One region of the Cellulomonas fengjieae genome, then DNA from elsewhere that is predicted to be linked to it. Evidence: predicted binding sites of a transcription regulator. Region 1 holds the regulator's gene; the other holds the start of a gene.
The links. The regulator HrcA, encoded in region 1, represses chaperone genes, less so after heat shock. The targets are predictions, from matches to a motif close to TTNGCACTCGNNNNNNNCGAGTGCNAA.

Region 1 (11,437 bases):
GCACGCGGCCCTCGCCCGAGCACTCGGTGCACGGCTCGGGGATGACCGTGCCGAACCCGTGGCACGCCGCGCAGGGCTGCGTCGTCATGACCTGACCGAGGAACGACCGGGCCACCCGCTGGACCGAGCCGCGCCCGCCGCAGACCTCGCAGGTCCGGGGCGAGGTGCCGGGCCGGCAGCATGAGCCGTTGCACGTCGGGCACAGCACGGCCGTGTCGACGGGCACGTCCTTGTGCACACCGAAGGTGACGTCCGCGAGGTCCAGGTCGAGCCGCACGAGGGCGTCCTGACCGCGCCGGGCGCGCGGGATCGGGCCACGCTGCGCGGCGGCGCCGGTGGCGGCACCGAAGAACGTCTCGAAGATGTCCTGGAAGCCGAACCCGCCGCCCATGCCGCCCCCGGGGGACGACGGGTCGCCGCCCAGGTCGTACGCGCGGCGCTTCTCGGGGTTGCCGAGCACGTCGTAGGCGCGCGAGACGTCCTTGAACCTGTCGTCGGAGCCGGCGTCCGTGCCCGCCACGTCGGGGTGGTGCTCGCGCGCGAGCTTGCGGTACGCCTTCTTGATCTGCTCCGGCGTCGCGTCACGCGGCACACCGAGGATCTCGTAGTAGTCGGTCACAGGAGGGTCTGCTCGCTTCCAGCGTTCGTCGTCGGGTGTGTCGCTGCGGGGGTCTCTGCAGGGGTCTCGGTCGGGGTCGTCGCGGGGGTCGTCGGGCCTGTCACTGGGCGAGGATGCGGGTCAGGTACCTGGCCACCGCCCGCACCGCGGACATCGTGCCGGGGTAGTCCATCCGCAGCGGCCCGATGGAGCCGATGCGCGCGACCGAGCCACCACCCTCGTCGCCGTAGCCGGTGGTGACGAAGCTCGTCTCGACCAGCCCCTCGTGCTGCGTCTCCCGGCCGATCCGCACCGCCACGGCCGCGGAGTCCTCGGCCATCTCCGAGAGCAGGCGCAGGAGCACCACCTGCTCCTCGAGCGCCTCCAGGACCGGCCCGATGGCGCGGACGTCGGAGCTGCCTGCGCGCGCGAGGTTGGCGGTCCCCGCCAGCACGACACGCTCCTCGCTCTCCTGGGCCAGCGTCTCCTCGACGACGCCCACGGCCGCGTGCACCAGCGGGTGGTCGTCCGGCGCGAAGGCCTCGGTCAGCTCGCTCAGCACGACGGGCAGCTCGGACAGACGGCGCCCCGCCGCGCTGACGTTGAGCCGGGTCCGCAGGCGCGCGACGACCGACTCGTCGAGGTCCGAGACGAGCTCGAGGGTGCGCTGCTCCACGCGGCCGGTGTCGGTGATGATGACCACCAGCAGGTGACGCGCGCCCACCGGCACCAGCTCCACGTGCCGCAGCGCCGAGCGCCGCAGCGACGGGTACTGCACGACGGCGACCTGCTGCGTGAGCTGGGCGATGAGCCGCACCGCACGGTCCACGACGTCGTCGAGGTCCTGCGCGCTCTCCAGGAACGCGCCGATCGCCCGGCGCTCCGGGCTCGACAGCGGCTTGATGGTCGAGAGCCGGTCGACGAACAGGCGGTAGCCCTTGTCGGTCGGGACCCGGCCTGCGGAGGTGTGCGGCTGGGCGATGTACCCGCCCTCCTCGAGCGCCGCCATGTCGTTGCGGATGGTCGCGGGCGACACCCCGAGCGAGTGCCGCTCGACGAGGGCGCGCGAGCCCACCGGTTCCTTGGTCGCGACGTAGTCCTCGACGATCGCGCGCAGCACGTCCAGCCGCCTGTCCTCGCTCATGCCGCCTCCTTCGCCCGATCTCGTGGGTAGCACTCGTGCTCGTCGAGTGCCAATCCTACGCCGCGCACCCGACACCCACGGGGCGTCCGCCGCGTGCCTCGACCGTCACGCCGGCACGGACCTCTAGGCTGCCCGGGTGAACGAGGACCGCTACGGCTCGGACGTGCTCGGGGGCTCCGGGCAGACGCACCACCGGCCTGCCCGCACCAGTCGCCCGCAGGCCGCCGAGACCGGCCTCGTCGTCGAGGAGGTCACCACCGGGTGGGTCGGTGCGGTGGTCCGGGTGGAGAAGTCCGGCGGCCAGCACGTGGTCGTGCTCGAGGACCGCCGCGGCCGCACGCGCACGTTCCCGCTCGGTCGCGGCTTCTGGGTCGACGGCGAGCCCGTCGCGCTGACCGCACCCGTGCGAGCCTCCGCGCCGGCCCGCCCCACCCGCACGGCGTCCGGCTCGGTGGCGGTGCACGACGCCCGCGCCCGCGTCGCCCGGGGCAGCCGGATCTGGGTCGAGGGCAAGCACGACGCCGAGCTCGTGGAGAAGGTCTGGGGTGACGACCTGCGGCTCGAGGGGGTCGTGGTCGAGCTGCTGGACGGCGTCGACAACCTCGCGGCGGCGCTGCGCGACTTCGCACCCGGGCCCGGTCGCCGCGTCGGCGTCCTCGTCGACCACCTGGTCCCCGGGTCCAAGGAGACCCGGATCGCCGACGAGGCCGTCCGCGGGATGCCCGCCGGCTCGGTGCTCGTGCTCGGGCACCCGTACGTCGACGTCTGGCAGGCGGTGCGTCCCGAGCGCGTCGGCCTGGATGCCTGGCCGGTCATCGAGCGCGGCACGGAGTGGAAGCGGGGCATCCTGCGCGAGCTCGGCTGGCCGGCCGACGAGCAGGCGGACGTGGCGCGCGCGTGGCAGCGGATCCTGCGCTCCGTGCGCAGCTACGCCGACCTGGAGCCCAGCCTGCTCGGCCGCGTCGAGGAGCTCATCGACTTCGTCACCGCATGACGGTGCCCGGCCGCCGAGGCGGACCGGGCACCGTCCGGACGTCGCCCGTCGGTCGGGCTGGTGCGACGTCCGTCAGGCGGAGATCGGGTCGCCCAGGAGCCGCTTGAACAGGAACGCGGTCGCCACGAGCACGACGGGGAGCGCCACCAAGAGGCCGACGCCGCACACGATCGCACCGGCGAAGACGACGACCACGGACAACAGGTAGAACAGGATCGTCGTCGACAGGTTCGCCACGATGAGCTGGTAGCTCGCCTTGATCGCGTCGACCGGGCTCAGGTGCTTGTCGATCACGAACCAGAAGGTGAACAGCAGCAGGAAGCCGGCCACGAACGAGAGCAGCTGGCCGAAGAACGGCACGAGGTTGAGCACGATGTTGATCGCGGCCAGCAGCAGCGCGGTCAGCAGGACGGGACCCGGGTCCGGGAACTTGAAGAAGTCGCCGAACGAGATCCGCCGGCCGTCCGTCACGTCGAGCGCCGCCCGGATGAACGCCGCCTGGACCAGGTAGCCGATCAGGAACGCCGCCGCCGAGACGACGAACGCGCCCAGCGACGCGACGATGCTGAGGGTGGGTCGCATGCCGCGACCGTCCGGGTCGAGCAGGGCACCGAAGCCGCCGAAGATCAGCGAGAGGACCACCAGCACGATCGCGGCCCCGACCAGCCACACCAGCGCGGCGCCGACGAAGATGCCGCCGAACTGCGTGAACTTCTTCCAGCCGTAGGAGAACGACTCCCCGATGGGCGACGGCGGCACGGCTTGGCCGTAGCCGGCCGCCGGTGGCGGGAACGCCCCGGGCTCGGCGTAGCCGGGCGGGTACCCGGCGGCCGACGGCTGCCCGTACGGCGGCGAGCCTGCGGGCGGCTGCCCGTACGGAGGCTGGCCGTACGGCGGGGAGCCGGCCGGCGGCTGGCCGTAGGGCGAACCGGTCGACGGCTGCCCGTACGGCGGTGCCGGCGGCGCCTGAGGTGTCGGCGGCGCCTGAGGTGTCGGCGGCGCCTGAGGTGTCGGCGGTGCCTGAGGTGTCGGCGGCGCCGAAGGCGCGACGGGGGGTGCGGGAGACGGGGCGACCGGTGGCGCCGCCGGCTCGACCGGCGGGGTAGGCGGTGTGGAGGGTGTGTCCGGGCTTGAGCCCGGGGCGGGTTCCGGTGCGTCCGGCTCGGTCGGACGGGACGGTGCCGGCGACCCCGTCCCCGGGTCGGCGGGGCCGGTCGGGTCCGGCTGGGCCGGGTGGTCGTCGTCGCGCGGCGCAGTGCCGCCCGGGTTCTCGCTCATGCGTGGCCTCCCTGGTCACAGGGCGGTCGTCGCCCTCTGCCAGGGAACCCGCGGCGGACCTGGCGTGTCAAGGAACGCGGCCGCTGGTCGCCCCTCGGCGGCTGCGTCCCGTCGGCACGCGCTGGCCAGGCGCCCTCGGTAGGCTGCGCGTGCCGTGAGCGCACGGCCGACCCGAGGAGCGACGACCCATGTCCTACGACGACCACCGCCCTGCCTCGAGCGGCGCGGACCAGGCCCGCACCTGGGCGATGCTGGCGCACCTCGGAGGGATCCTGGCGTACTTCTGGATCGGCTGGCTTCCCGCGCTCGTCGTCTGGTTGGTCAACCGCGAGAAGAGCACCCTCGCCGTCGCCGAGGCCCGCGTCGCACTCAACTTCCAGCTCACGGTCCTCATCGGGCTCGTCGTGTGCACCATCCTGCGCTCCGTGCCCGTGCTGGGTGTGATCGGCCGGATCGGGTTCATCGCGATCAGCATCGCGAGCCTGGTGCTGAGCGTCGTGGCGGCGCTCGCCGTCCAGCGCGGTGGCACCTACCGCTACCCGTACAGCATCGAGCTGGTCCGATGACCGCACCCTGGACCGGTCCCGTCTACGGGCCACCCCCGCTGCGACCCGACGAGGAGCGCAACTGGGCGATGCTGGCCCACCTGCTGGCGCTGCTGGGCGGCTGGGTGGCCCCGCTGGTGATCCTGCTCGCGTTCCGCGGACGCGGACGCTATGTGGAGGACCAGGCCAAGGAGTCGCTGAACTTCCAGCTCACGCTGCTGCTGGCCGTCGTCGCGGTGGTGGCCGTCACCCTCGCGACCTTCGGCCTGGCCGCCCTGGTGCTCGTGCCGGTCCTCGGGCTCGTCCAGCTGGTGTTCCCGATCCTCGGAGGGGTCGCCGCCTCGCGGTTCGAGTGGTACCGGTACCCGGTCAGCCTCCGCATGGTGAGCTGACCGGCGGACCTAGCGGTCGCGGCCCGTGTGCGTCGCGGCCCGCACGAGGACGAGCGCCAGGGCGAGCAGGACGATGTTCTGCCCGTACCCGCCCGACGGGCGGGGCGTCATCTCGGTGACCGACGCGAAGCCGACCAGCGCCCGCGCGACGACGGCCGCGCCGCCGACGGCCGCCACCCGCCTCGGGTCCCAGGCGGCCGACCGCGACCAGTGCACGACCACGGCGCCCGCCACCCCGAGGACGCCCACGCCGACGGCGACGCCGAACCAGGTCGGCGGCACGAGGACGTACCCGACGGCCGCGGTGAGCACGAGGCAGAGCACCGCCACCGGTGGCGGCACCCGTGCTCCCGTCGGCGTCGGCAGGGTCCGGCGGCCGAACGTGAACGCGGCCCCGACCAGGACGCCGACGACCAGCAGCGCGCCGACCAGCTGCGCGGCCGAAGCCCGGTCGCTGCCCGCGCTCCTGACGTCGGACCAGACGAGCGCGGCAGCGGCGGCGTACAGCACCGTCGCAGCGACCAGCCCGGGGGCTCGAAGCCACGAGCGCCGCGGTCCGGGCCGGTCGAGGCCCTCGACCAGCGCGATCGGCGCCGCGAAGCTCCAGACGGCGTGTCCGACGAGGAAGTTCAGCGCCGTCGCGGCGCTCAGCCCGAGCGGAGCGACGAACGTGGGACGCAGCTGCTCGGCCCAGTCGTCGTAGCCGGCGTAGGTGGTGGCGAACAGGGACTGGTCGACGACGCCGGCCTGCAGGGTCCCGGCCGCGGCCGCCAGCGCCAGGATCCCGGTCCAGTGCAGGCGCGCACGTGCGGCGATCTCCCGGATCAGCAGGGCGGGGGCCCCGTACAGCGGCGCCAGCACGAGCAGGCCGACGAGCAGCGCCGCGGGGTCCCCGGTGCTCGCCGGGTCGTAGGCCTGCAGGTACTCCGCGCACACGGGCGCGGTGACCAGCAGCACGAACGCCAGGATCCGGGGCCGCGCGCGCGACGCGGGCGCGGGCGGCGAGGCGGGGTCCATGAACGGCATCGTCGCGGCCGACGGCTCGCTGCAACACCCCCGTCGGACGGAGACCGGCCTACCTCAGGGTGGAGGTGCCCCGAGGACTCGTCAGCCGGCCAGGTCCCGGACCACCGCGTCCGCGAGCAGCCGACCGCGGCGGGTCAGCACGACGCGCCCGCCGATCGCCGCGCGGCCGTCCACCAGCTCGTCGGCGACGAGTCCGGCCACCGCCGGGCGCGCCCGCACCGGGAGGTCGTCGAGCGCCAGGCCCCCGGCCAGGCGCAGGCCGAGCATCAGCCGCTCGAGCACAGCCCCCTCGCCGCTGACCGTCTCCCGCCCGGCCGCCGGGCTCAGCCCCCGGTCGAGCCGGTCGGCGTACGCGCGCGGGTGCTTGACGTTCCACCAGCGCACGCCGCCCACGTGGCTGTGCGCCCCGGGACCGACGCCCCACCAGTCGTCGCCGCGCCAGTACGCGAGGTTGTGCCGGCAGGCGTCCGCGGGCGTCCGCGCCCAGTTGCTGACCTCGTACCAGTGCAGGCCGGCCGCCTCGAACAGGTCGTCCGCCAGCTCGTACTTGGCCGCCTGGTCGTCGCCGTCCGGCAGCTCGAGCTCGCCGCGGCGCACCTGCACGGCCATCCGGGTGCCGGGCTCGACCACGAGCGCGTAGGCGGACACGTGGTCGACGCCCGTCGCGAGCGCCGCCTCGACGCTGGTGCGCCAGTCGTCGAGCGACTCCCCCGGCGTGCCGTAGATGAGGTCCAGCGAGACCGCCAGCCCCGCCTCGCGCGCCCAGCGCACGACGTCGGGGATCCGTCGGGGGTCGTGGGTGCGGTCCAGGGTCGCCAGGACGTGCGGGACGGCCGACTGCATGCCGAAGGAGACGCGGGTGAAGCCGGCGTCGGCCAACGCCTGCAGCGACTGCGGCGTGACCGAGTCGGGGTTGGCCTCGGTGGTCACCTCGACGTCGTCGGCGAAGCCCCACGCGTCCCGGACCCCGCCGAGCATCCGCGCCAGGTCGGGCACCGACAGCACGGTGGGGGTGCCGCCGCCGACGAAGACCGTGCTCACCGGCCGCCTCGGCAGGTCCGCGAGGACGTCGGCCGCCAGGGCGATCTCCCGCAGCGCGGTGTCCGCGTAGGCGTGCTGGTTCGCCCCGCCGCCCAGCTCGGTCGCGGTGTAGGTGTTGAAGTCGCAGTACCCGCAGCGCACCCGGCAGAACGGCACGTGCAGGTAGACGCCGAACGCCCGCTCGGCGACGCCCGCGCGCACCGAGCCTGGCAGGCGGCCGTCGTCGGGAGCGGCGTCGCCGTCGGGCAGGGCTGCCATGCTCAGGTCACTTCTTCTTCGCGTCCTTGCCGCCGGCCGACCCCGCGGGCTCGCTGGAGAGCGCGGCGATGAAGGCCTCCTGCGGCACGTCGACCCGGCCGATCGTCTTCATGCGCTTCTTGCCCTCCTTCTGCTTCTCCAGCAGCTTGCGCTTACGCGTGATGTCGCCGCCGTAGCACTTGGCCAGGACGTCCTTGCGGATGGCCCGGATGGTCTCGCGGGCGATGATCCGGGCGCCGATGGCCGCCTGGATCGGCACCTCGAACTGCTGGCGCGGGATGAGCTCCTTGAGCTTGGCGGTCATCATGACGCCGTACGCGTAGGCCTTGTCGCGGTGCACGATCGCGCTGAACGCGTCGACCGTCTCGCCCTGCAGCAGGATGTCGACCTTCACCAGGTCCGCGACCTGGTCACCGACGCGCTCGTAGTCGAGGCTCGCGTACCCGCGGGTCTTGGACTTCAGCTGGTCGAAGAAGTCGAACACGATCTCGGCCATGGGCAGCAGGTAGCGCAGCTCGACGCGGTCCTCGGACAGGTAGTCCATGCCCTGCAGGTCGCCGCGCTTGGTCTGGCACAGCTCCATGATCGCGCCGATGAACTCGCTGGGCGCCAGGATCGTGGCCTTGACCACCGGCTCACGGACCTCACCGATCTTGCCCGTGGGGAACTCGCTCGGGTTGGTGACCGTGACGACGCTCTTGTCCTCGAGCGTGACCTCGTAGACCACGTTCGGGGCGGTCGAGATCAGGGCGAGGTCGAACTCGCGCTCCAGCCGCTCGCGGATGATCTCGAGGTGCAGCAGGCCCAGGAAGCCGACGCGGAACCCGAAGCCCAGCGCGACGGAGGTCTCGGGCTCGTAGTTCAGCGCCGCGTCGTTGAGCTTCAGCTTGTCGAGGGCGTCGCGCAGGATCGGGTAGTCGGTGCCGTCGATCGGGTACAGGCCGGAGAACACCATCGGCTTGGGGTCGGAGTACCCGCCCAGCGCCGAAGCGGCCGGCTTGCTGGCGTTGGTGACCGTGTCACCGACCTTCGACTGGCGCACGTCCTTCACGCCCGTGATCAGGTAGCCGACCTCGCCGACACCGAGCCCCTTGGTGGGCACCGGCTCCGGGGAGATGACGCCGATCTCGAGCAGCTCGTGGGTCGCGCGCGTCGACATCATGACGATCTTCTCGCGCGGGTTCAGGTTGCCGTCGACCACCCGCACGTAGGTGACGACGCCGCGGTAGGTGTCGTACACGGAGTCGAAGATCATGGCGCGGGCGGGGGCGTCCGCGTCACCCGTGGGCGGCGGGACGAGCTCGACGATGCGGTCCAGCAGCTGCTCGACGCCGGCACCGGTCTTGCCGGAGACCCGCAGGCAGTCCTCCGGGTCGCCGCCGATGAGCTTGGCCAGCTCCTCCGCGTACCGCTCGGGCTGAGCGGCTGGCAGGTCGATCTTGTTCAGCACCGGGATGACCGTCAGGTCGTTCTCCAGGGCGAGGTACAGGTTGGCCAGCGTCTGGGCCTCGATGCCCTGCGCGGCGTCGACCAGCAGCACGGCGCCCTCGCAGGCGGCCAGCGACCGGGACACCTCGTAGGTGAAGTCGACGTGCCCGGGGGTGTCGATCATGTTCAGCGCGAAGGCGTCCTCGCCGACGCCCCACGGCATGCGGACGGCCTGCGACTTGATGGTGATGCCGCGCTCGCGCTCGATGTCCATCCGGTCCAGGTACTGCGCACGCATGGCGCGCGAGTCGACCACGCCGGTGAGCTGCAGCATGCGGTCGGCCAGCGTCGACTTGCCGTGGTCGATGTGCGCGATGATGCAGAAGTTGCGCAGCAGCTCGGGCGCGGTGGCCGCGGGGTGGATGCGCGACGACGCGGCTGCACTCGGGATCGGGGACAAGCGAACTGCTCCTGGGCGTCGGAGTCGGGCAGCGCACGTGCTGGCGCCTTCCCGACGAACGGTGACCGGTGACTGCCTGTCGGCCGTCGGTGGTCTATCCCACCATGGTCCCATGACCACGGACCGGGCCGATGCGCCGCCCGACCTCCTGTCGGTGCTCGGCGCCCTGCAGGCGGACTTCCTCGCCACGATCCCGCTCGTCGACCCCACCACCCCCGTCCCGTGGTGCGGCCGCTGGCGCGTGCGGAACCTGGTCGTCCACCTCGCCCGCATCCACCACTGGGCCGCAGGGCAGGCCCGCCGCAGGCAGGAGACGCCGCTGGGCCGCGGCCCGTTCGACCTCGAGGACCTCTACGCCACCTGCGCCGCCGAGCTGCACGACACCCTGACGGCGCTCGGCCCGGACACACCCGCGTGGACCCTCGACGACACCGGGACGGCGTCGTTCTGGCATCGCCGCCAGACGCACGAGACGCTCGTGCACCTGTGGGACCTGCGCACGGCGGGCCGCCTGGACCTCGCGGCGGCGCCGACGCTGTGGGCCGACACCGTCGACGAGGTCGTCACGGTGCTGCAGCCCCGCCAGGAGCGGATGGGCCGCATGGACGCGCTGCCCGCACCCGTCGCCCTGGTGGCGCCGGACGTCGACCGGACGTGGCTGCTGGGCGCGACGAGCCGGGTCGACCCGGCTGTGACGGTCAGCGGCCCCGCGGCAGCCCTGGCGCTGCTGCTGTGGGGGCGCACCACGCCGCAGGACGACCGCCTGAGCACGACGGGCGACGGCGCGGCCCTGCGTGAGGCGCTGGGCCGACGGCTGACGCCCTGACCCGTCAGGCCTCCCGCGTGATCCGCACCTGGACCTCCGCCGCCTGCGTGCCCGCACCGGCGTAGATCCCGCGCAACGGCGGCACGTCGTCGTAGCACCGTCCCCGGGCCAGCACCACGTGGTGGTCGCCGGCGACGACGCGGTTGGTGACGTCGTACGCGAACCACTCGCCCACCCACCACTCGACCCAGGCGTGCGAGTCGCCCACGACCGTCGTGCCGACCTCCGCCTCCCGGTCGGGGTGCAGGTAGCCGGAGACGTACCGCGCGGGGATCCCGATCGACCGCAAGGCACCCACGACGACGTGAGCGAGGTCCTGGCACACCCCCGCCCGCGCGGCCCACGCCTCCGACGCCGGCGAGTGCACGGTGGTGACGCCGGGGATGTACTCCATCTCGTCGCGCAGGGCGGTGGAGACCGCGAGCGCCGCATCGGCCGGATCCAGGCCGTCCGCCGCGCGCCGGGCCAGCTCGGCCACCTCCTCGGGCGGCGCGGTCGTGGGCGTGTCGGCGAGGAACTCGGCCAGCCGGTCACGCAGCTCGGCGCCGCGCAGCGTCTCCCACCCGGCCGGCGACCGCACCGGGCCGCGCTCGGCCACCTCGACCAGGTGCTCGGCCGTGATCACCATGGACTCGTGCGGGGTGAGCACCTCGAACGCGGTGACCGCCGTCCCCCAGTAGTCGCGGTACTCGTGCCACCCCGTGCTCGGCTGGACGTCGAGCTTCGTCTCCAGCACCGTCTGCCCCTGCTGGGAGTACGGCGTCATGCGCGCCTCGTTGTACGACGCCACCACCGCGCTCCCGTACCGGAACGTCGACGTGTGCACCACCCGCAGCCGGCTCACAGCGCCTCCCCCACCCAGTTGGTCGACGACGCGCTCGGGAAGTACCGCCCCCGGATCGCGTCCGAGGCCGCCGAGCAGGCGCGCTGCACCCGCTCCATCTCCTTGGGGAGCGTGTCGAGCACCTCGATCAGCGGTCGGTACTCCAGGTTGGTCCGCACGTAGCCGATGTGCCGCCGCGCGTCGTCCACCGCCGCACGGTCGGAGGTCCCCTCCAGGTTGGCGAGGCAGGCCTCCGCCTGGTTGAGCGCGAACACGATGGACCGCGGGAACAGCCGGTCCGTCAGCAGGAAGCCGGCGGCACGCTCGTCGGACGCCGCACCGCGGTACATCCGAAGGAACGCCTCGTGGGCACCGCAGGACCGCAGCAGCGTGGTCCAGCTCGGTCCCGCCGACCCCGCGAGCGCGCGGGTGGTGAGCAGGCGAGCGGTCATGTCCGCCCGCTCGATCGAGCGCCCGAGCACCATGAAGTTCCACGTGTCGTCGCGGGGCGTCGCCGAGTCCATGATCCCGGCGACGATCGCTGCGCGCTCCCGCACCCAGGTGAAGTAGTCGTGCGGCCGCGCGGGCCGCATGTGCGACGGGAGCTGGTTCCAGGTGGCGTTC
Region 2 (11,437 bases), 2.0 Mb from region 1:
ACGGCCAGGGCGGCCGCCGGGAGGGCGAGAGCGCGCGTGCGGAATCTGGTCAACGGAGATGCCTTTCGCTGAGGGAAGCTCTGGGGCAGTGCCGGACTCGGGCCCCGGGCAGCACGCGACACCGCGCTGTGTCCCGCGCTGTATACATCCCTGTGCCCATGGGTGATGAACCTAGGGACGGGGTGTTTCCGGGAGGGGTCGGCCCCCGTAAACGGTCTGTTTCGGACCGGTCCCGGTTGCGTCACGGTGCCGGAGATACCCTCGACGGATGCCGCACCTGCGCCCCCTCGACCAGTCGTCGAAGCTCAAGAACGTGCTCTACGAGATCCGGGGGTCCGCCCTGGACGAGGTGGTCCGGCTCGAGGCCGAGGGCCACACGATCCTGCGCCTGAACACCGGCAACCCCGCCGCGTTCGGGTTCGAGGCCCCGCACCAGATCGTGCGCGACGTCATCGCCGCGATCCCGCACGCGCACGGCTACACCGACTCGCGCGGGATCCTGTCCGCCCGCCGCGCCGTGGTCACGCGGTACGAGACGGAACCCGGCTTCCCGGAGATCGACGTCGACGACGTCTACCTGGGCAACGGCGTCTCCGAGCTCATCACGATGGTCATGCAGGCGCTCCTAGACGAGGGCGACGAGGTGCTCATCCCGTCGCCCGACTACCCCCTGTGGACCGCGATGACCTCGCTGTCCGACGGGGTGCCCGTGCACTACCGCTGCGACGAGTCCGCCGGCTGGGAGCCCGACCTGGAGCACATCCGGTCGCTGGTCACCCCCCGGACCAAGGCGATCGTCGTGATCAACCCGAACAACCCCACGGGCGCCGTCTACTCGCGCGAGGTGCTGGAGGGGATCGCGGCGATCGCCCGAGAGCACAGCCTCCTGCTGCTGTCCGACGAGATCTACGACCGCATCCTGTTCGACGGCGCCAAGCACATCCCCATGGCCGCGGTGGCCCCCGACCTGCTGTGCCTGACGTTCAACGGCCTGTCCAAGACGTACCGCGTGGCCGGCTACCGGTCGGGCTGGATGGTCGTCACGGGCCCGCGGGAGCACGCGGCCGGGTTCCTCGAGGGCATCACCCTGCTCGCCTCGACCCGGCTGTGCCCCAACGTGCCCGCCCAGCACGCGGTGCAGGCCGCGCTCGGCGGGATCCAGAGCATCGACGCACTCGTCGCGCCCGGCGGCCGGCTGCACGAGCAGCGCGACGTCGCGTGGCGCGGGCTGACCTCGATCCCCGGGGTCGACTGCGTCCGCCCCGACGGCGCCCTGTACCTGTTCCCGCGGCTCGACCCGGACGTGCACGAGATCCGCGACGACGCCCGCCTGGTCTACGACCTGCTGGTCAGCGAGCACATCCTGCTGGTGCAGGGCACCGGCTTCAACTGGCCCACCCCCGACCACCTGCGCATCGTCACGCTGCCGGAGGCGCGGGTCCTGGCCGAGGCCGTGGAGCGCATGGGCAACTTCCTGTCCAGCTACCGGCAGTGAGCCCTACGACTCCTCGACCACCGGCACGTCGGTGATCCGGAACGGCTGCACCCCCAGGTCGATGGAGACCGTGTCCGTGAACTCCTTGCGCTGCGCCGGGGAGTCCACGACCACCGACTCCGTCCCGGGGTCGGGCCAGACCACCGTCACCCGGATCGTCGTGCCGGGCTCGGGTCCGTCGACGATGCGGTCGGCGAGCGGGGAGCGACGCTCCTCGCCCACCAGGTAGTCGACGGGGTAGAACCGCTGCTCGCCGTGCACGAGGGTGAGGTTCGTGGCGGCCTGCAGCAGCGCCGCGTCCAGCGAGCCCCGGGCGCCCCACGGGCCGGCCGAGAAGAGGGAGCCGTCCGCCTTCTGCGCGCCCGCGGTGTTGCTGACCTCCACGCTCCCCACGAGGAACCTGCCGACCCGGCGGACCTCACGAACCCCGATGTCGACCGGCACGCCGTTGCCCGAGTCGATGGTCACGGTGCCCTCGCCGGAGGCCACCGGTCCGGTCGTCTCCGGCAGCGTGCCCGCCGGGGCCTCCGAGGTCTGCGTCGCCTGCTCCTGCAGCGTGGTCAGCACCAGCTCGACCCGCCGGTTGACCGCGCGCTCCTGGTCCGACGTCCCGCGGGCGGCCGGCTCGCTCTCGCCGCGGCCCTCCACCGACACGTCGAACGCGCCGAGGTCGGCGATCGAGGCGAGCCGGTCCGCCACGGCCTGCGCCCTGCGCTCCGAGAGGGCCTCGTTGTAGGCGTCGTCCGCGACGTCGTCGGTGTGGCCGACGACCGCGAGGGATCCCCCGTCGTACGCGGCGACCTGCTGCGCGGCGGCCGTCAGGGCAGCGTCGGACTGCGGCCCGAGGTCGGCCGAGTCGACGCCGAAGAGCACGTCCGAGCCGATGGCCACCGTGACGGTCTCCTCCGTGCTCCGGGTCCGCACCTGCCCGCCGGCCGACTCGCTGTACGTGTCCAGGGCGGCGACCGGCGCCGTCGCCACGGCATCCTCATGGATCTCGGACACCGGGATCGTGAGCACCCCAGCGTCCTCCGCCTCGGTGACGGGCACCCCCTGCACCAGGCCGCCGCCATGGGGAAGCAGCACGCCGACGGTCGCGGTGGTGGGCGCCGCGAAGGCGACGTACTGCACCTGTGTCTCCTCACCCGCGGCCTCGGCGGCGGCGTCCGTCGCGGGGCCACCCACGGACATCACCCACGTGGCCAGTGCCCTGTCGTTCGCCGTGCGCGCCGGCGTGGCGACGGTCCCCTCCGCCAGGTCCACGAGTCGCACACCGTTCGCGCCGGGGCTCGACGAGATGAACACGTCCCAGAGACCGGTCTGCAGCTGCGCGTCGGCCGGACCTGCGATCCGCAGCACCCCGACGTCGTCCGTGACCGCGACCGGGCCGATCTCGAGGGACATCGGCTCGCCCCCGAGCACGACCTCCGCCGTCACCGGGTCCGCGGCGGCGGGCGTCGGGCTGGCGCTCGGGCGGTCGGTCTGCGGCGGCACCGGCGGCTCGTCGGGGCTGCACGCGACGCACGCGAGCACGGCGAGGACCGCGGACAGCGACGTCCGGACCGTCGTGCGGGCTGGGTGGGGCACTCTGCACTCCTGGGATCGGCGCGCCCGGCGGTCGAGCACGTCGAGATGGTGCCATGCCCGAGGGCGTCACGAGGCGCGTTTCCGCAGGCAGGGACAGCAGGACGGGCCGGCCACCCGAAGGTGACCGGCCCGCTCTCTGCTTGGGGATGACCCCTCAGCGATGTCAGCTGCGGGTCAGAACCCGCCGCCGAAGTCCTCGCCACCGCCGCCACCGGCCGGGGCCTGGTTGCGCTCCGGCTTGTCGGCCACGACGGCCTCGGTGGTCAGGAACAGTGCGGCGATGGACGCCGCGTTCTGCAGGGCGGAGCGCGTGACCTTCACCGGGTCGTTGACGCCCGCGGCGAGCAGGTCCTCGTAGACGTTGGTCGCGGCGTTCAGGCCGTGACCGACGGGGAGGTTGCGCACCTTCTCGGCGACGACGCCGCCCTCGAGACCGGCGTTGATGGCGATCTGCTTGAGCGGGGCCTCGATCGCGAGCTTCACGATCGCAGCACCGGTCGCCTCGTCGCCCTCGAGCTTGAGGCCCTCGAACGCGGTCTTGCCGGCCTGGATGAGCGCCACGCCACCACCGGCGACGATGCCCTCCTCGACGGCCGCCTTGGCGTTGCGGACGGCGTCCTCGATGCGGTGCTTGCGCTCCTTGAGCTCGACCTCGGTGGCCGCGCCCGCCTTGATGACGGCGACGCCGCCGGCGAGCTTGGCGAGGCGCTCCTGGAGCTTCTCGCGGTCGTAGTCCGAGTCCGAGTTCTCGATCTCGGCACGGATCTGCGAGACGCGGCCCTGGATCTGGGCGTTGTCGCCCGCACCCTCGACGATGGTGGTCTCGTCCTTGGTGACGACGATCTTGCGCGCCGTACCGAGGACCTCGAGGCCGACCGTGTCGAGCTTGAGACCGACGGTCTCGGAGACGACCTGGCCGCCGGTGAGGATGGCCATGTCCTGCAGCATCGCCTTGCGGCGGTCGCCGAAGCCGGGGGCCTTGACGGCGACCGACTTGAACAGGCCACGGATCTTGTTGACGACGAGCGTGGCCAGGGCCTCGCCCTCGACGTCCTCCGCGACGATGAACAGCGGCTTGCCGGCCTGGATGACCTTCTCCAGCAGCGGCAGCAGGTCCTTGACGTTCGAGATCTTCGACTCGACGAGCAGGACGTAGGCGTCCTCCAGGACGGCCTCCTGGCGCTCCGGGTCGGTGACGAAGTACGCCGACAGGAAGCCCTTGTCGAAGCGCATGCCCTCGGTGAGCTCGAGCTCGAGGCCCAGCGCGCTGGACTCCTCGACGGTGATGACGCCTTCCTTGCCGACCTTGTCGAGCGCCTCGGCGATCAGGTCGCCGATCGCCTGGTCGCCGGCGGAGATGGCGGCCGTGGCGGCGATCTCCTCCTTGGTCTCGACGTCCTTCGCCTGCGCGAGCAGGGCAGCGGTGACGGCCTCGACGGCCTTCTCGATGCCCTTCTTCAGCGCGATCGGGTTGGCGCCGGCGGCAACGTTGCGCAGACCCTCACGCACGAGCGCCTGGGCGAGCACGGTGGCGGTGGTGGTGCCGTCGCCTGCGACGTCGTCCGTCTTCTTGGCGACCTCCTTGACGAGCTCGGCACCGATCTTCTCGAAGGGGTCCTCGAGGTCGATCTCCTTGGCGATGGAGACGCCGTCGTTGGTGATCGTGGGGGCGCCCCACTTCTTGTCCAGGACGACGTTGCGGCCCTTCGGGCCGAGGGTCACCTTGACGGTGTCGGCGAGGATGTTCAGTCCCCGCTCGATGCCGCGACGGGCTTCCTCGTTGAAGGCAATGATCTTGGCCATGGGGCTGTGATCCTTCACTGGGTTCGGTTCGGCCGACGGTGCCCGCGACGGACGGACGCGCCACCCGCGGTCTTGTCCCGCGTGCGACGGCCCTCACCGGACGGCCGTGGTGATTCTGTCACTCTCCACCGGAGAGTGCTAAGTCCAATGGTTAGCACTCGACCCCCGAGAGTGCAAGCAGCGTTCGCCCAGAGCAGGGCCTGCGCCGGCCCCGCGGCCGCTATCGTGCGCGTGTGCACCATCACGACGTGGGCGCGGTCACTGCCGCTCGGCGTGCCCGCGGGACGGTCGTGCCCGTGCGCCGCGCGCGCCACCTGCACCGGTCCCGCCGCGCCGGTGGGCTGGTGGGCACGGCGCTCGTCGTGGCGGCGACCACCGCGCTCGTCGCCACCGTCCCCACCGGGGCGCTCGCGACGGCGCCCCCCGCCACCGCGGCCGTCTTCGGCCCGCCCAACCCCGCGTACGCGACGATCCCGCTGTACCTCGAGGGCCTGACCACGTTCCCCGGGGGGCTGCGGGTACCCCTCGCGGTCGGCACCGACGCCACGTTCCTGCCCGGCACGCACGTGGTCGACCCCGCGGCGAGGACCCTCCAGCAGGTCGTCGCCGGGGCGCCGTGGACGGGGCACGGCGCGACGGCGAGCGCGGCGGCCACGGTCGCGCAGCGCCAGCGCGCCTGGCTCGCCTCCGGCACCGTCCCCGGCCTCGGCGGGCCGTACGAGGACATGGCGCGCGCGGCGCTGCTCGACCTGCACACGCTCCAGCTCCCGGACGGCGCGGCCGTCGCCGCGTGGTCGCAGAAGTGGCGGTACGTCTGGCCGCGCGACGCGTCGTTCGTCGCCGTGGCGCTGGCCCGGACCGGCCACGTCCCGGACGCCCTGGAGATCCTCGGCTTCCTGGAGCGGGTGCAGTCTCCGGACGGCTCCTTCCAGGCGCGGTACCTCCCGGACGGTTCCGGGCCCCCGGACGAGCGCGGCATCCAGACGGACGGCACCGGCTGGGCGCTGTGGTCCGCCGGCCTCGTGCTCGCGGAGATCGCCGACCCCGGCGAGCGCGCCGCGGCGGCCACCCGGCTGCGCCCCCTCCTGCAGCGCTCCACCCGCCACGCGATGGACCTGGTCGCGCACGACGGCCTGCCGCCCGCCTCGCCCGACTACTGGGAGGTGCCCGAGGACTCCCTGACCCTGGGCACGGTGGCGCCGCTGGTCGCCGGCCTCCAGCAGGCGTCCGAGCTGCTCGTGCTGACCGGCGACGACGCGCTGGCCCGGGACGCCCGGGACGCGTCGGTCCGCACCCAGGCCGCCGTGGTCCGCGCGTTCGGCGGCACCGGGTTCGCCCGGTACGCGGTCGGCGGCCACGCCGACGCGGCGAGCGCGTTCCTGCTGCCGCCGTTCGTCACGACCGCGGTGCCGGGCGTCGAGGAGGCGTGGCGGGCGTCCGCGACCACGATGCTGCGTCCCGCCAACGGGCTCGCGCCGGGTGCGGGCTGGCGCCAGGACGGCGTCTCGTGGACGCCCCAGACCTCGCTGTACGCCTGGGTCGCGGCCGAGAACGGGGACCGGGAGCGCGCGGAGGGGTGGCTCACGTTCCTGGACGAGCACCGCACGCCGTCGGGGTCGCTGCCGGAGAAGGTCCTCGCGGACGGCTCGCCCGCGGCGGTGGCGCCTCTTGGCTGGAGCGCCGCGTGCGTGCTCCTCGCGCTCGACGCGCTGGAGTCCCGACCCGACGCCGCCGGGTGAGGCGCAGAGTCAGGGCGGTCAGGCGTCCCGGTCAGGCGTCCCGGTCGGGCGCTCCGGTCAGGCGTCCGGGTCCGTGACCAGGACGACGGTGATCGCGGTGCCGCCGTTGGGCGCGCCGGCCGTCACGGTGGCCACCCCGAGCGTCTGCGCCACCAGGTCCGCCGTCACCTTCTGGTCCTCGGAGGCGTAGTAGACGACCGAGTCGTCCGTCGTCGCCTCGATGTTGCCCGTGGTGACCGCGGTGAAGCCGGCGGTCGTGAGCTCCTCCGCCTGCTCCGCGGCGAGGCCACCGATCCCGGCGGCGTTGAGCACGACGATCGGCGTGTCCATGACGGGCTGGGGCGCGACGGGCTCCTCGACCGGCGGCGTCTCCGCAGCGGTCTCGCCCTCGGTCGGCGCCTCGGGTGACGGCTCCACCGCCGGGTTCGACGTGCCGGGGAGTGCCGGGAGGTTGCCGTCCCGCGCCGCCAGGTTCACCAGGGTGAACGCGAGCACCGGAGCGACGACGAGAACGACGGCGAACGGCCACCACCTGCTCCACGCCGACCGCGGTGCGCGATGGACCCCGCGGGGGACGTCGGGATTCGAGGGGACGTCGAACTCGTCCTCGGGATAGGAGTACTCCGCCTTGCTCACGGCGGACAGGCTAACGGCTCATGCGGCGGACCCGGGTCCACCCAGGGGCGGGCACGTGCCGTGTCACGTGCGACGACGTCCGCTGCCGTCGCCGGATCAGGAGTCGCCGAGGCGGCGGGCGGTGCGGGCGCGCTGCCGCGAGGAGCGCATCCGACGCAGGCGCTTGATCAGCATGGGGTCGTGCGCGAGGGCCGCCGGGTCGTCGATGAGGGCGTTGAGCACCTGGTAGTACCGGGTGGCCGACATGTCGAACAGCTCGCGGATCGCCGACTCCTTGGCACCCGCGTACTTCCACCACTGCCGCTCGAAGGCGAGGACCTGCTCGTCGCGCTCGGAGAGCCCGTGCCCAGTGCGCCCCTGCCCAGTGAGCCCGTGCTCCGCGTGGCCCTCGGACCGGGCGCCGGCCTGCGGCAGCGATCCGATGGTGATCGTCGCGGCGTCCATGCGTCCTCCAGTGCTCTCTCGCGGCTGCTCTCGTGCCGCACACCCGACGGGTCTGTGCGACGTGCGCCATCGTACGGCGGTAATGACACGGCTGTCATTACGGTCGGCGCGTCGTCCCCCGTGTGCCGCGCGCCGACGGCGCCCGCCGCCACTGGGTAGCCTCGCCGACGTGAACGCCGCAGCCCTCGACCAGCTCGTCGCGCCCGACTGGGCCGTCGCCCTCGCCCCCGTCGAGCCGCAGCTGCGCGCCGCGGGCCAGTTCCTGCGCGACGAGGTGGCCGCCGGTCGCGCGTACCTGCCGGCCGGTGACGCGGTGCTGCGAGCGTTCCGCCGACCGCTCGCCGACGTCCGGGTGCTGATCGTGGGACAGGACCCCTACCCCACGCCGGGGCACCCGATGGGGCTGTCGTTCTCCGTGCAGCCGCACGTCCGGCCGCTGCCCCGCTCCCTCGTCAACATCTTCACCGAGCTCGTGGCCGACGTGGGCGTGGCGCCGCCCAGCAGCGGGGACCTGTCGCCGTGGGCCGACCAGGGCGTGATGCTGCTGAACAGGGTGCTCACGGTCCGGCCGGGTGAGCCGGCGTCCCACCGCCGCCGCGGGTGGGAGGCGGTCACCGACCGGGCGATCGCCGCCCTCGTCGAGCGCGGCGGGCCGCTGGTCGCGGTGCTGTGGGGCCGCGACGCGCAGGCGCTGAAGCCTGCGCTGGGCGCCGTGCCGACGGTCGAGAGCGTGCACCCGAGCCCGCTGTCGGCCAGCCGCGGCTTCTTCGGCTCGCGGCCGTTCTCGCGCGTGAACGAGCTCCTGGTGGCGCAGGGGGCCGACCCCGTCGACTGGTCCCTGCCCTGAGCCCTGCGCTGTTCCTGCGTTGTTCCTGCGCTGCCGCGCCGTCGCGGCCCTCAGGTCCCCGCGACGATGCCCCAGGACGCGGCGGTCAGGGTGTGCGCCGTCCACACGTCCCGGTCCAGGTGGTCCACCACGCCCGGGGACAGCACCACGCTGGACCGGTGCTGCACCTCCTCGTCGTCGCGGTAGAAGATCACCGCCTGCTGCCCGGCGCACCCCTCCGGCACGTGGTCGAAGCGGGCCCCCGCGAGCGAGTAGGAGCCCGTGCCGGGGCTCAGCTCGACCTCGTAGCCCCAGTCGACGCTCGCGGCGTCGCAGCCGGATCCCGCGGCCCCCGGGACCACCGTCTGGTCCGCGAAGCGCTCGGCGGCCAGCATGCCCGCCACGGCGAGCGCCGCGAGCGAGCTCGCCCAGAAGAGGCGCTCGGACGGCGGTCGCACCCGCCAACGGGTCGACGTCATGACGCTCCCCTCCATGGGCGCGGTCCTGCGCGTGGAGGCGTCGCCTGCATCCTGCGGGTCGCCGGCGTCGCAGCACGTTCGCTGCGACGCACCCCGTCCCGTCACCGGGGCAGGGTCCTCACCCCCGTCGATCGGTCGGCGGAGGTCCCGGTTGAGGAGTCCGTGCGCACGGGCACAATGTCCCGGTGAGCAACCAGACCCCGCCCTGGTCCCGGTACGTTGCGCTCGGCGACTCCTTCACGGAGGGCCTGTGGGACTCTCCGGACGGCCCCGAGGCGCCGCAGCGCGGGTGGGCCGACCTCCTCGCGGCGCACCTCTCGGCGCGCCGGTCCGCCGCGGGCGAGCCGCCGCTGCAGTACGCGAACCTCGCGATCCGCGGACGGCTGCTGCGGCCGATCCTGGTCGAGCAGGTGCCCGCCGCGCTCGCGCTGGGCCCCGACCTGGTGAGCCTGGTCGGGGGCGGCAACGACACCCTGCGGCCCTCGGCCGACGTCGACCGGATGGCCCGCAACCTCGAGGACGCCGTCGTCCGGCTGCGGCGGGCCGGGGTGGACGTGCTGCTCGCGACCGGGATGGATGCGGTCGACAGCCCGCTGATGCGGGCGACGCGCAGCCGCGTCGGGATCTACAACTCGCACATCTGGTCGATTGCGCGCCGGCACGGCGCGTACGTGGTGGACGTCTGGGGCATGCGCTCGCTGCGCGACTGGCGGATGTGGAGCGAGGACCGGATCCACCTGACGACCGAGGGGCACGCCCGCGTGGCGCAGGCGGCCCTCGTCGGCCTGGGTCTGGCCCCGGACCAGGAGGACTGGGACGACCCGCTCACGCCCCTGCGGCCGACGCCGCGGATGCGCAAGGCCCGCGAGGACGCCGCGTGGGTGCGCGCCCACGTCTACCCGTGGGCGACGCGCCGGCTGCGCGGCAGGTCGTCCGGTGACCAGCGCGTCCCCAAGCGACCGGACCTCTCGCCGCTCGACTGAGCAGGGCTCAGGGGCAGTTCAGCAGCATGGGCGTCGCCTGGTTGGCGGCGTACCCGCGCACCTGGAAGGTCCGCGGGACCCAGAGGGACGTGTAGTCGTACGCCCAGGAGCTCGAGCCCTCCACCGTGACCGTCCGCGGGTTCGCGTCGCATCCCGAGGTGCCGATCAGCACCAGGTCGGACCCGACGTCGAGCAGCGACCTCGCGACGAACGGCAGGGCGGGGTCCGACAGGTTGAGCGTGACCTGCCACCTGGTGAAGTAGAGCTCGCTGCCGGTGACCCGGATGGTCCTGAGGTACTCGCCCGGGTTGCCGCCCGCCACGGTGGTGATCGTGGCGGAGCAGGTGGCCGACGTGCTGCCCGGGACCGTGCAGCTGACGAGGGGGATCGGCGTGGTGTAGGTCCAGGTGGCCGGGACCTCCCAGCCGCCGACCGTCACGCGCACCTTGAGCCCGGCGGCGGGGGTGAACGTGCCGGTGGGCGCCGTCAGTGTCGCGGTCGACGTGCTGACGGCGCCGGTCACCTCGAGCCGGCGCGCGGCGGGCCACGTGGTGACGGCGGGGTCGTACACGGTGACCGCGAGCGGCTGGCCGGCGCACCGCGCGGGGTCGAGGCCGCTGACCACGACGCGGGCGGTCGGGCCCGCGATCGCCACGTTGGTGACGCCGACGGCCTGGGACGTGCAGCGGCTCTGGCTCGTGGTGAACGGCTTGAGCCGGGTGGTGATCGAGACGGCCGAGGCCTGGGCCAGCGAGGAGCCGACCAGAGCCAGCAGCAGGGCGCCGACCACGGCGGCGAGCGCGGTCCGGCGTCCCGGCCGCGGCATCCGGCGGGTCACGGCAGTCGCCCTGCGGTCGCGAGCGCCGGGTCGGCGCGGGCAGGGGCAGCGGGGTAAGCGGGGTCGGCGGCGGGCTCACGGTCAGCAGCGGCCTCGGGATCGACGGACGCCTCGTCGGACGCCTCGTCGGACGGCTCGTCGCTGGCGCCGTCCTCGGCGGGCTCCTCGTCGTCCTCGCCGCGGGGCCACACGAGGACGGCCAGCGCGATGACGAGGAGCGAGCCCCACACGAACGGCGTCGCGAGGATCGTCGCCACCATGCCGAGCCTCGGGACGTGCAGCCGGGCGATGCCCAGCACCTCGGCGTCGGTCGGGACGAACGGGTCGACCCAGGTGTTGTTGTCGCCCTGCACCTTCCAGCCGCTCTCGCCGTCGCCGCCGACCAGGCGGTGGATGATGCGGCCGCCGCCCTGGTCGACCGGCTCGTAGAGGACCACGTCGCCGACCGCGGGCTGCCCGCAGCGCGTGACCACGAGGTCGCCGGTCTGGTACGTCGGCTCCATCGACTCACCCGAGACGATGGTCAGCGTGGTGCACCCGCCGAGGTTCGTCGGCCAGAGGAGCCACGCGGCCGCCGCGACGCCGAGCCACATCACGACCGAGGCGG

Region 2: the regulator HrcA is predicted to act here: its motif matches at 5,037-5,063, upstream of groL (chaperonin GroEL).

Annotation. Positions count from the first base shown of each region.
Region 1 covers NZ_CP074404.1:2,418,544-2,429,980, forward strand. The annotation lists gene dnaJ (molecular chaperone DnaJ) at 1-619, opposite strand, end outside; gene hrcA (heat-inducible transcriptional repressor HrcA) at 720-1,742, opposite strand; gene KG102_RS11190 (DUF3097 domain-containing protein) at 1,879-2,736, shown strand; gene KG102_RS11195 (hypothetical protein) at 2,809-3,495, opposite strand; gene KG102_RS11200 (DUF4870 domain-containing protein) at 4,203-4,580, shown strand; gene KG102_RS11205 (DUF4870 domain-containing protein) at 4,577-4,951, shown strand; gene KG102_RS11210 (hypothetical protein) at 4,961-5,968, opposite strand; gene hemW (radical SAM family heme chaperone HemW) at 6,059-7,276, opposite strand; gene lepA (translation elongation factor 4) at 7,284-9,164, opposite strand; gene KG102_RS11225 (maleylpyruvate isomerase family mycothiol-dependent enzyme) at 9,277-9,990, shown strand; gene KG102_RS11230 (transglutaminase family protein) at 9,995-10,834, opposite strand; gene KG102_RS11235 (alpha-E domain-containing protein) at 10,831-11,437, opposite strand, start outside.
Region 2 covers NZ_CP074404.1:439,005-450,441, reverse strand. The annotation lists gene urtA (urea ABC transporter substrate-binding protein) at 1-53, opposite strand, end outside; gene KG102_RS02095 (pyridoxal phosphate-dependent aminotransferase) at 269-1,495, shown strand; gene KG102_RS02090 (OmpA family protein) at 1,499-3,082, opposite strand; gene groL (chaperonin GroEL) at 3,257-4,885, opposite strand; gene KG102_RS02080 (glycoside hydrolase family 15 protein) at 5,134-6,624, shown strand; gene KG102_RS02075 (LytR C-terminal domain-containing protein) at 6,682-7,260, opposite strand; gene KG102_RS02070 (DUF3263 domain-containing protein) at 7,357-7,704, opposite strand; gene KG102_RS02065 (uracil-DNA glycosylase) at 7,874-8,551, shown strand; gene KG102_RS02060 (hypothetical protein) at 8,602-9,009, opposite strand; gene KG102_RS02055 (SGNH/GDSL hydrolase family protein) at 9,195-9,992, shown strand; gene KG102_RS02050 (hypothetical protein) at 10,000-10,830, opposite strand; gene KG102_RS02045 (S24/S26 family peptidase) at 10,827-11,437, opposite strand, start outside.